Regions from separate parts of the Rhodococcus olei genome, predicted to be linked through region 2. Evidence: riboswitches for the same ligand, from Rfam matches in the RefSeq annotation. Region 2 holds a riboswitch; the other holds the start of a gene.
The links. A riboswitch is a leader RNA that binds a small molecule or an ion and turns the genes downstream of it on or off. The one in region 2 is predicted to bind cobalamin.
Positions count from the first base shown of each region.

Region 1: another riboswitch for cobalamin. It lies ahead of ABD951_RS08085 (magnesium chelatase subunit D family protein); the one in region 2 lies ahead of cobN (cobaltochelatase subunit CobN).

Region 1 covers NZ_BAABFB010000029.1:334,989-338,396, forward strand. The annotation lists gene mqo (malate dehydrogenase (quinone)) at 1-1,439, shown strand, start outside; adenosylcobalamin (AdoCbl) riboswitch at 1,518-1,642, shown strand; gene ABD951_RS08085 (magnesium chelatase subunit D family protein) at 1,707-3,408, shown strand, end outside.
Region 2 covers NZ_BAABFB010000023.1:191,152-194,559, reverse strand. The annotation lists gene cobN (cobaltochelatase subunit CobN) at 1-1,167, opposite strand, end outside; cobalamin riboswitch at 1,202-1,342, opposite strand; gene cobG (precorrin-3B synthase) at 1,386-2,543, shown strand; gene ABD951_RS05535 (precorrin-8X methylmutase) at 2,563-3,189, shown strand; gene ABD951_RS05530 (precorrin-2 C(20)-methyltransferase) at 3,189-3,408, shown strand, end outside.

The sequences.
Region 1 (3,408 bases), on a different contig from region 2:
CGATCCTCCGGCAGCTTCAGCCGGATTGGTCGATCAGCGTGTTCGAGCGCCTCGACGCGGCCGCTGCCGAGAGCAGCGACCCGTGGAACAACGCCGGCACCGGTCACTCGGCGCTGTGCGAGCTCAACTACACGCCCGAGAACAAGGACGGCTCCGTCGACATCGCCAAGGCGATCAACGTCAACGAGCAGTTCCAGGTCTCGCGGCAGTTCTGGTCGTACGCGATCGAGAACGGCATCCTGACCGAGCCCAAGGAGTTCGTCAACCCGATCCCGCACGTCAGCTTCGTGCACGGGGCCGAGAACGTGAAGTACCTGCGGGCCCGCTACGACGCACTCGCCGGCCACCCGCTGTTCGCCGGCATGGAGTACACCGAGCGACCCGACGAGTTCGCCAAGCGGCTGCCGTTGATGGCCAAGGGCCGTGACTTCTCGGACCCGGTCGCCCTGAACTGGACGGACGGCGGCACCGACGTCGACTTCGGCGCCCTGACCAAGCAGTTCCTCGGACACATCGGCGCGTCCGGTGGCAGCGTGTACTTCGGTCACGAGGTGCGGAACGTGTCCAAGCAGTCCGACGGCAGCTGGACCCTCAAGGTCGTCAACCAGCGCACCGGCGACAAGAAGACGGTCAACGCGAAGTTCGTGTTCGTCGGCGCCGGCGGCGGCGCGCTGCACCTGCTGCAGAAGTCCGGCATCGCGGAGGCCAAGGGCTTCGGTGGCTTCCCGGTCAGCGGCCAGTTCCTGCGCTGTACCAACCCGGAGCTCATCGCGCAGCACCGCGCCAAGGTGTACGGCAAGGCCGCGGTCGGCGCGCCCCCGATGTCGGTTCCGCACCTCGACACCCGCGTGATCAACGGACAGCAGGGCCTGCTGTTCGGCCCGTACGCGGGCTGGTCGCCCAAGTTCCTCAAGCAGGGCAAGGTCACCGACCTGCCCGGTTCCGTCAAGCCCAACAACCTCCTGTCGATGCTCGGTGTCGGCCTCACCGAGCTGGGTCTGACCAAGTACCTCATCGGCGAGCTCCTGCAGTCGCCCGCGGACCGCATCGAGACCCTGCGTGAGTTCGTGCCCCGCGCCACCGCCGGCGACTGGGAGCTGATCACCGCGGGCCAGCGCGTCCAGGTCATCCGCAAGAAGGGCAGCGGCGGCGTCCTCGAGTTCGGCACCGCGGTCATCAGCGCCGCCGACGGCACCATCGCCGGCCTGCTCGGTGCCTCCCCGGGCGCGTCCACCGCGGTCCCCGCGATGCTCGACGTCCTGCAGCGCTGCTTCGGCGACCGCTGGTCGTCGTGGGAGCCGCAGCTCAAGCAGATGGTGCCCTCGCTGGGCCTGAAGCTGTCGGACAACGAGTCCCTGTTCCGCGAGGTGTGGGACTGGAGCAACCGCGTGCTGGAGCTCGAGGAGCCCGCCGTGGTCGCCACCGCCGCCACCGCCTGATTCCCGGCCCGCTCACCGGCCGCCACCTGCCCACCCGGGCCAGGTGGCGGCCGGTGTCGTGTCGGGGGATAGAGTTCGCCTCGAACATTGTGTTCCCCGCCGCGGGGAAGTCCTGTGCGAATCAGGCACGGTCCCGCCACTGTGACGGCCGCAGGCACCGCCCGCCGCGACCGGAAGTCAGATCGCCGCGGTGGGGGGAGGAACGGCCGACCCCCGGCGCGGAAACCGGGGAGTGAGGGGAACGACGCTGTGGTGCAGCAGGATTCGGTGAGGGAACCGGGATTCCCGTTCAGTGCGATCGTCGGTCAGGATCAGCTGCGGCTGGCGCTGGTGTTGTGCGCGGTCCACCCCGGCATCGGGGGTGTGCTGGTCCGCGGCGAGAAGGGCACCGCCAAGTCCACGGTGGTGCGGGCCCTCGCGGCGCTGCTGCCGCCGACGTCGGGTGGGACCCGGGCCCGGCTGGTCGAGTTGCCGGTCGGTGCGACCGAGGACCGGGTCGTCGGCTCCCTGGACCTGGAGAAGGTGCTGCGCGACGGGGAGCGGGCGTTCCAGCCCGGACTGCTGGCCGCCGCCCACGACGGTGTCCTGTACGTCGACGAGGTGAATCTGCTGCACGACCACCTGGTGGACGTGCTGCTCGACGCCGCGGCGATGGGCCGCGTCCACGTCGAACGCGACGGCGTCTCGCACAGCCACCCCGCCCGCTTCGTGCTTGTCGGGACGATGAACCCGGAGGAGGGGGAGCTCCGCCCGCAGCTGCTCGACCGGTTCGGTCTGGCCGTCGACGTCGCTGCGTCCCGGGACGTCGACGTCCGCATGCAGGTGGTGCGCCGTCGCCTGGACTTCGAAGCGGACCCCGCCGGGTTCGCCGCGCGGCACGCCGATGCCGACGCCGCGACCGCCGCCCGCATCGCCGCCGCCCGCGCCGCGCTGCCGGGAGTCGCGCTGCCGGACCGCGAGCTGCGCCGCATCGCCGCACTGTGCGCATCGTTCGACGTCGACGGCATGCGCGCGGACCTGGTCCTCGCCCGCACCGCCACCGCGCATGCCGCGTGGCGCGGCGCGGCCGAGGTCGGCGAGGAGGACGTCCGGGTCGCGGCCGAGCTGACGCTGCCGCACCGCCGCCGCCGGGACCCGTTCGACGAGCCGGGGCTCGACCCGCAGCAGCTCGACGACGCGATGCGCGACGCCGACGAGCAGGCGCGGCAGCAGCCGGAACCCGACCCCGATCCCGACCCGGACGGTCCCGGCGGCGGCGCGCCGCCGCCGGGGTCCGACGGCACCGACGCCGCCACGGGTGAACGGGCCGAGCCCGAGGCCACCGACCCGTCCGGTCCCGGCCCGGCGAAGGAACGCCCCGTCGGGTCGCCCTCCGCGCAGTTCCGCACCCGGCTGCTCACCGTCCCCGGCGTCGGTGAGGGCGCTCCCGGCCGGCGGTCGCGCTCGCGGTCCCCGCAGGGCCGGACCGTGCGGGCCACGACCGAACCCGGACGCGGCCTGCACCTCGTCGGCACCCTGTTCGCGGCCGCCGAACACCAGGTCGCGCGGGGTCGCCGCGACGGCCGAATGGTGTTGGCGCCCGGCGACATCCGCGGCGCGGTGAAGGAGGGCCGCGAGGGCAACCTGATCGTGTTCGTCGTCGACGCGTCCGGCTCGATGGCCGCCCGCGACCGGCTGTCCGCCGTCACGGGTGCCGTCGTGTCGTTGCTGCGCGACGCCTACCAGCGGCGCGACAAGGTCGCGGTGATCACGGTCCGGGGTGCGTCCGCCGACCTGGTGCTGCCGCCGACGTCGTCGGTCGACGTGGCGGTGCGGCGACTGCGGTCGCTGCGTACCGGCGGCAAGAGTCCGCTTGCGCAGGGCTTCCTGAAGGCCCGCGAGGTGGTGCTACGGGAGCGGGTGCGCGACCCGCAGCGGCGCGCGATGGTCGTGACCCTCACCGACGGTCGCGCCACCGGCGGCACCGACC
Region 2 (3,408 bases):
GTCTCCGGACGCCAGCCCCGGCAGCGCGTCCTCCCCGTCGGCCGGTCCGAGGTCGTAGCCGGCTTCGCGCATCGCGGTCAGCAGCGCGATCGCGCTGGCCGGGGTGTCCAGGCCGACCGCGTTGCCGATCCGCGCGTGCTTGGTCGGGTACGCCGACAGCATCAGGGCGATCCGCTTGTCCGGGTTCGGGATGTGCCGCAGCCGCGCGTGCCGCACCGCGATCCCCGCGACCCGGGCCGCGCGGTCGGCGTCGGGGACGTAGGTGGTCAGCCCGTCGGCGTCGATCTCCTTGAACGAGAAGGGAACCGTGATGATCCGGCCGTCGAACTCCGGCACCGCGACCTGCGTGGCGACGTCCATCGGGGACAGTCCGTCGTCGTTGGACTCCCAGGCCTCGCGGCTGCCGGTCAGGCACAGGCCCTGCAGGATCGGGACGTCGAGCGCGGCCAGCGCCGAGACGTCCCAGGACTCATCGTCCTCCCCGGCGGACGCGCCCGCCGGCTTGGTGCCGCCGGCCGCCAGGACCGTCACGACCATCGCGTCCACCCCGGACAGCACGTCGAGCAGCTCCGGCTCGGCGGTGCGCAGCGACGCGCAGAAGATCGGCAGCGGCCGGGCCCCGCGATCCTCGATCGCCCGGCACAGCGCCTCGACGTAGTCGGTGTTCCCGGCCAGGTGCTGGGCGCGGTAGTACAGCACCGCCACGGTCGGGTTCCCCGATGTGACATCGGGGAACCTCGGGGCCCGCTCGAGGTGGCCCCAGGTCGGGGTGTGCACCGGCGGCTCGAAACCGACACCGGTCAGCAGCACCGTGTCCGAGAGGAACCCGTGCAGATGGGCGAGGTTCTCCGCTCCGCCCTCCGCGAAGTACGCGTGGGCCTGCGCGGCCACGTTGCCGGGCACCGTGGACAGCTCCATCAGCTCGGCGTCCGGCGCCAGTTCGCCACCGAGGACCACGGTCGGCGTGCCCGCGGCCAGGACCGCGTCCAGACCCTCCTCCCAGGCCCGGCGGCCACCGAGGATGCGCACGACCACCAGGTCGGCGCCGTCGACGAGCTCGGGCACGTCGTCGACCACGATCCGGGCCGGGTTCGCCCAGCGGTAGTCGGCTCCGCTCGCGCGGGCGCTCAGCAGATCGGTGTCGGACGTGGACAGCAGCAGGATCACGCGGCAGGCCTCCTCGGGGTTTCGCGCCCCGCTCGGTTCGGGACGGCAGCCGACGAGTGTCTGGCTCCCCGGACCGGTGTCCGGGTCACAGTGGCGCGACCGCACCGGGTTTGCACCGGTTTCCTCGCGAGCTGCCGCAATCGCCGCTGATCGTACCGGCACCCGGTCGCCGCGTCGGCGGCGCTCGGCACCGGGCGCCGCGCCGTACCCTGGAAGCGATGTCCGATCCCGAGTCCTCCCCCGAACGATCGCGCCCAGACGCCTGCCCGGGCGCCCTCCAGGTGCACCAGGCCGCCGACGGCGCCCTGTCCCGAGTGCGGTTGCCCGGCGGGGCGATCGCCCCCGAACAGCTGCAGGTCCTCGCCGACGCGGCGCGCGACCTCGGGAACGGGGAAGTCGAGCTGACCTCGCGCGGCAACCTCCAGCTGCGCGAGGTGACGGACCCGGGCGCGTTCGCGGACCGGCTGTCCGCGGCCGGGCTGCTGCCGTCCGCGACCCACGAGCGGGTACGCAACATCCTGGCGACCCCGCTGTCGGGCCGGATCGGCGGCCTCGTCGACGTCCGCGACTGGGTGCCCCAGCTCGACGCCGGGCTGTGCGCCGATCCGCGCCTCGCCGACCTGCCCGGCCGCGTCCTGTTCACCCTCGACGACGGCCGCGGCGACGTCACGGGACTCGCCGGTGACATCGGGTTGCACGCCGTCGGCCCGGACCGGCTCGCCCTGGTGCTCGCGGGGCGCGATCACGGCGTCCGGCTGCCCGCGGGCGACGCGGTCGCGGCGGCCCTCGACGCCGCCCGGGCGCTGCGGGAGATCCGCGGCACCCGGTGGCGGCTGCACGAGATCGAGGGCGGCCCGGACCGGGTGCTCGAGCGCCTGGGACTGGCCGCGACCACCGATCCCGTCGACCTCGCCGCCGCGGACGCGTCGGCGCCGATCGGCTGGCTCGACCAGCCCGACGGACGGGTCACCCTCGCCGCCGGACTGCGGTTCGGGATCCTGCCTGCCCGCGTCGCGGACTTCCTCGTCGCGGTCGAACGTCCGATCACGATCACACCGTGGCGGTCGGTGCTGCTGCACGACCTCGACGAGTGGGCAGCCGAGCAGGTGGTGCGGGTGCTCGCCCCGATGGGGCTCATCTTCGACGCGAACTCCCCGTGGCTGCAGGTGTCCGCCTGTGCCGGGCGCCCGGGCTGCGCGAAGTCCCTCGCCGACGTGCGGGGTGACGCCGCCGCGGCCGTCGAGTCCGGCGACCTGCCCGCCGACGGCCGCCAGCACTGGGCGGGCTGCGAACGCAAGTGCGGTCGCCCCCGCGGCGCGGTGACCGACGTCGTCGCCACCGGCGACGGCTACCGGGTGGACCGGGCCCCGTCCTGACCCCATATCGTGGAGACCCATGACCGACTACATCCGCGACGGCGCCGAGATCTACCGTCAGTCCTTTGCCACGATCCGGGCAGAGGCCGACCTGTCGAGGTTCCCCGCGGACGTCTCCCAGGCCGTCGTCCGGATGATCCACGCGTGCGGCCAGGTCGACCTCGTCGACGACGTCGCGTTCACCCCCGGTGTGGTGTCGACGGCCCGCGCGGCGCTGCGGGACGGGGCGTCGATCTTCTGTGACGCGACGATGGTGTCCTCCGGGGTGACGCGGAAGCGTCTGCCCGCCAAGAACGACGTCGTCTGCATGCTCGGCGACCCGCGGGTACCGGTGATCGCCGAACGGCTCGGCAACACCCGCTCGGCGGCCGCGCTGGAGTTGTGGGGGCCGAAGCTCGAGGGCGCGGTCGTCGCGATCGGCAACGCGCCGACCGCACTGTTCCACCTCCTCGACATGATCGACCAGGGCGCTCCGAAGCCCGCCGCGATCATCGGCTGCCCGGTCGGCTTCATCGGTGCCGCCGAATCCAAGGAGGACCTGATCGCCCGCGCCGGCGACGTCGAGTATCTCGTCGTGCGCGGCCGCCGCGGTGGCAGCGCGATCACCGCGGCCGCGCTGAACGCGATCGCGACGGAGGTCGAGTGATGGCCGGCAGGCTCTTCGGCATCGGTCTGGGCCCCGGCGATCCGGAACTGGTCACCGTCAAGGCCGCGCGGCTCATCGGCGAGGCGGACGTGATCGCGTTCCACAGCGCCCGGCACGGCCGCAGCATCTCCCGCGCCGTCGCGGCCCCGTACATGCGCGAGGGGCAACTCGAGGAGCACCTGGTCTACCCGGTGACCACGGAGACCGTCGACCATCCCG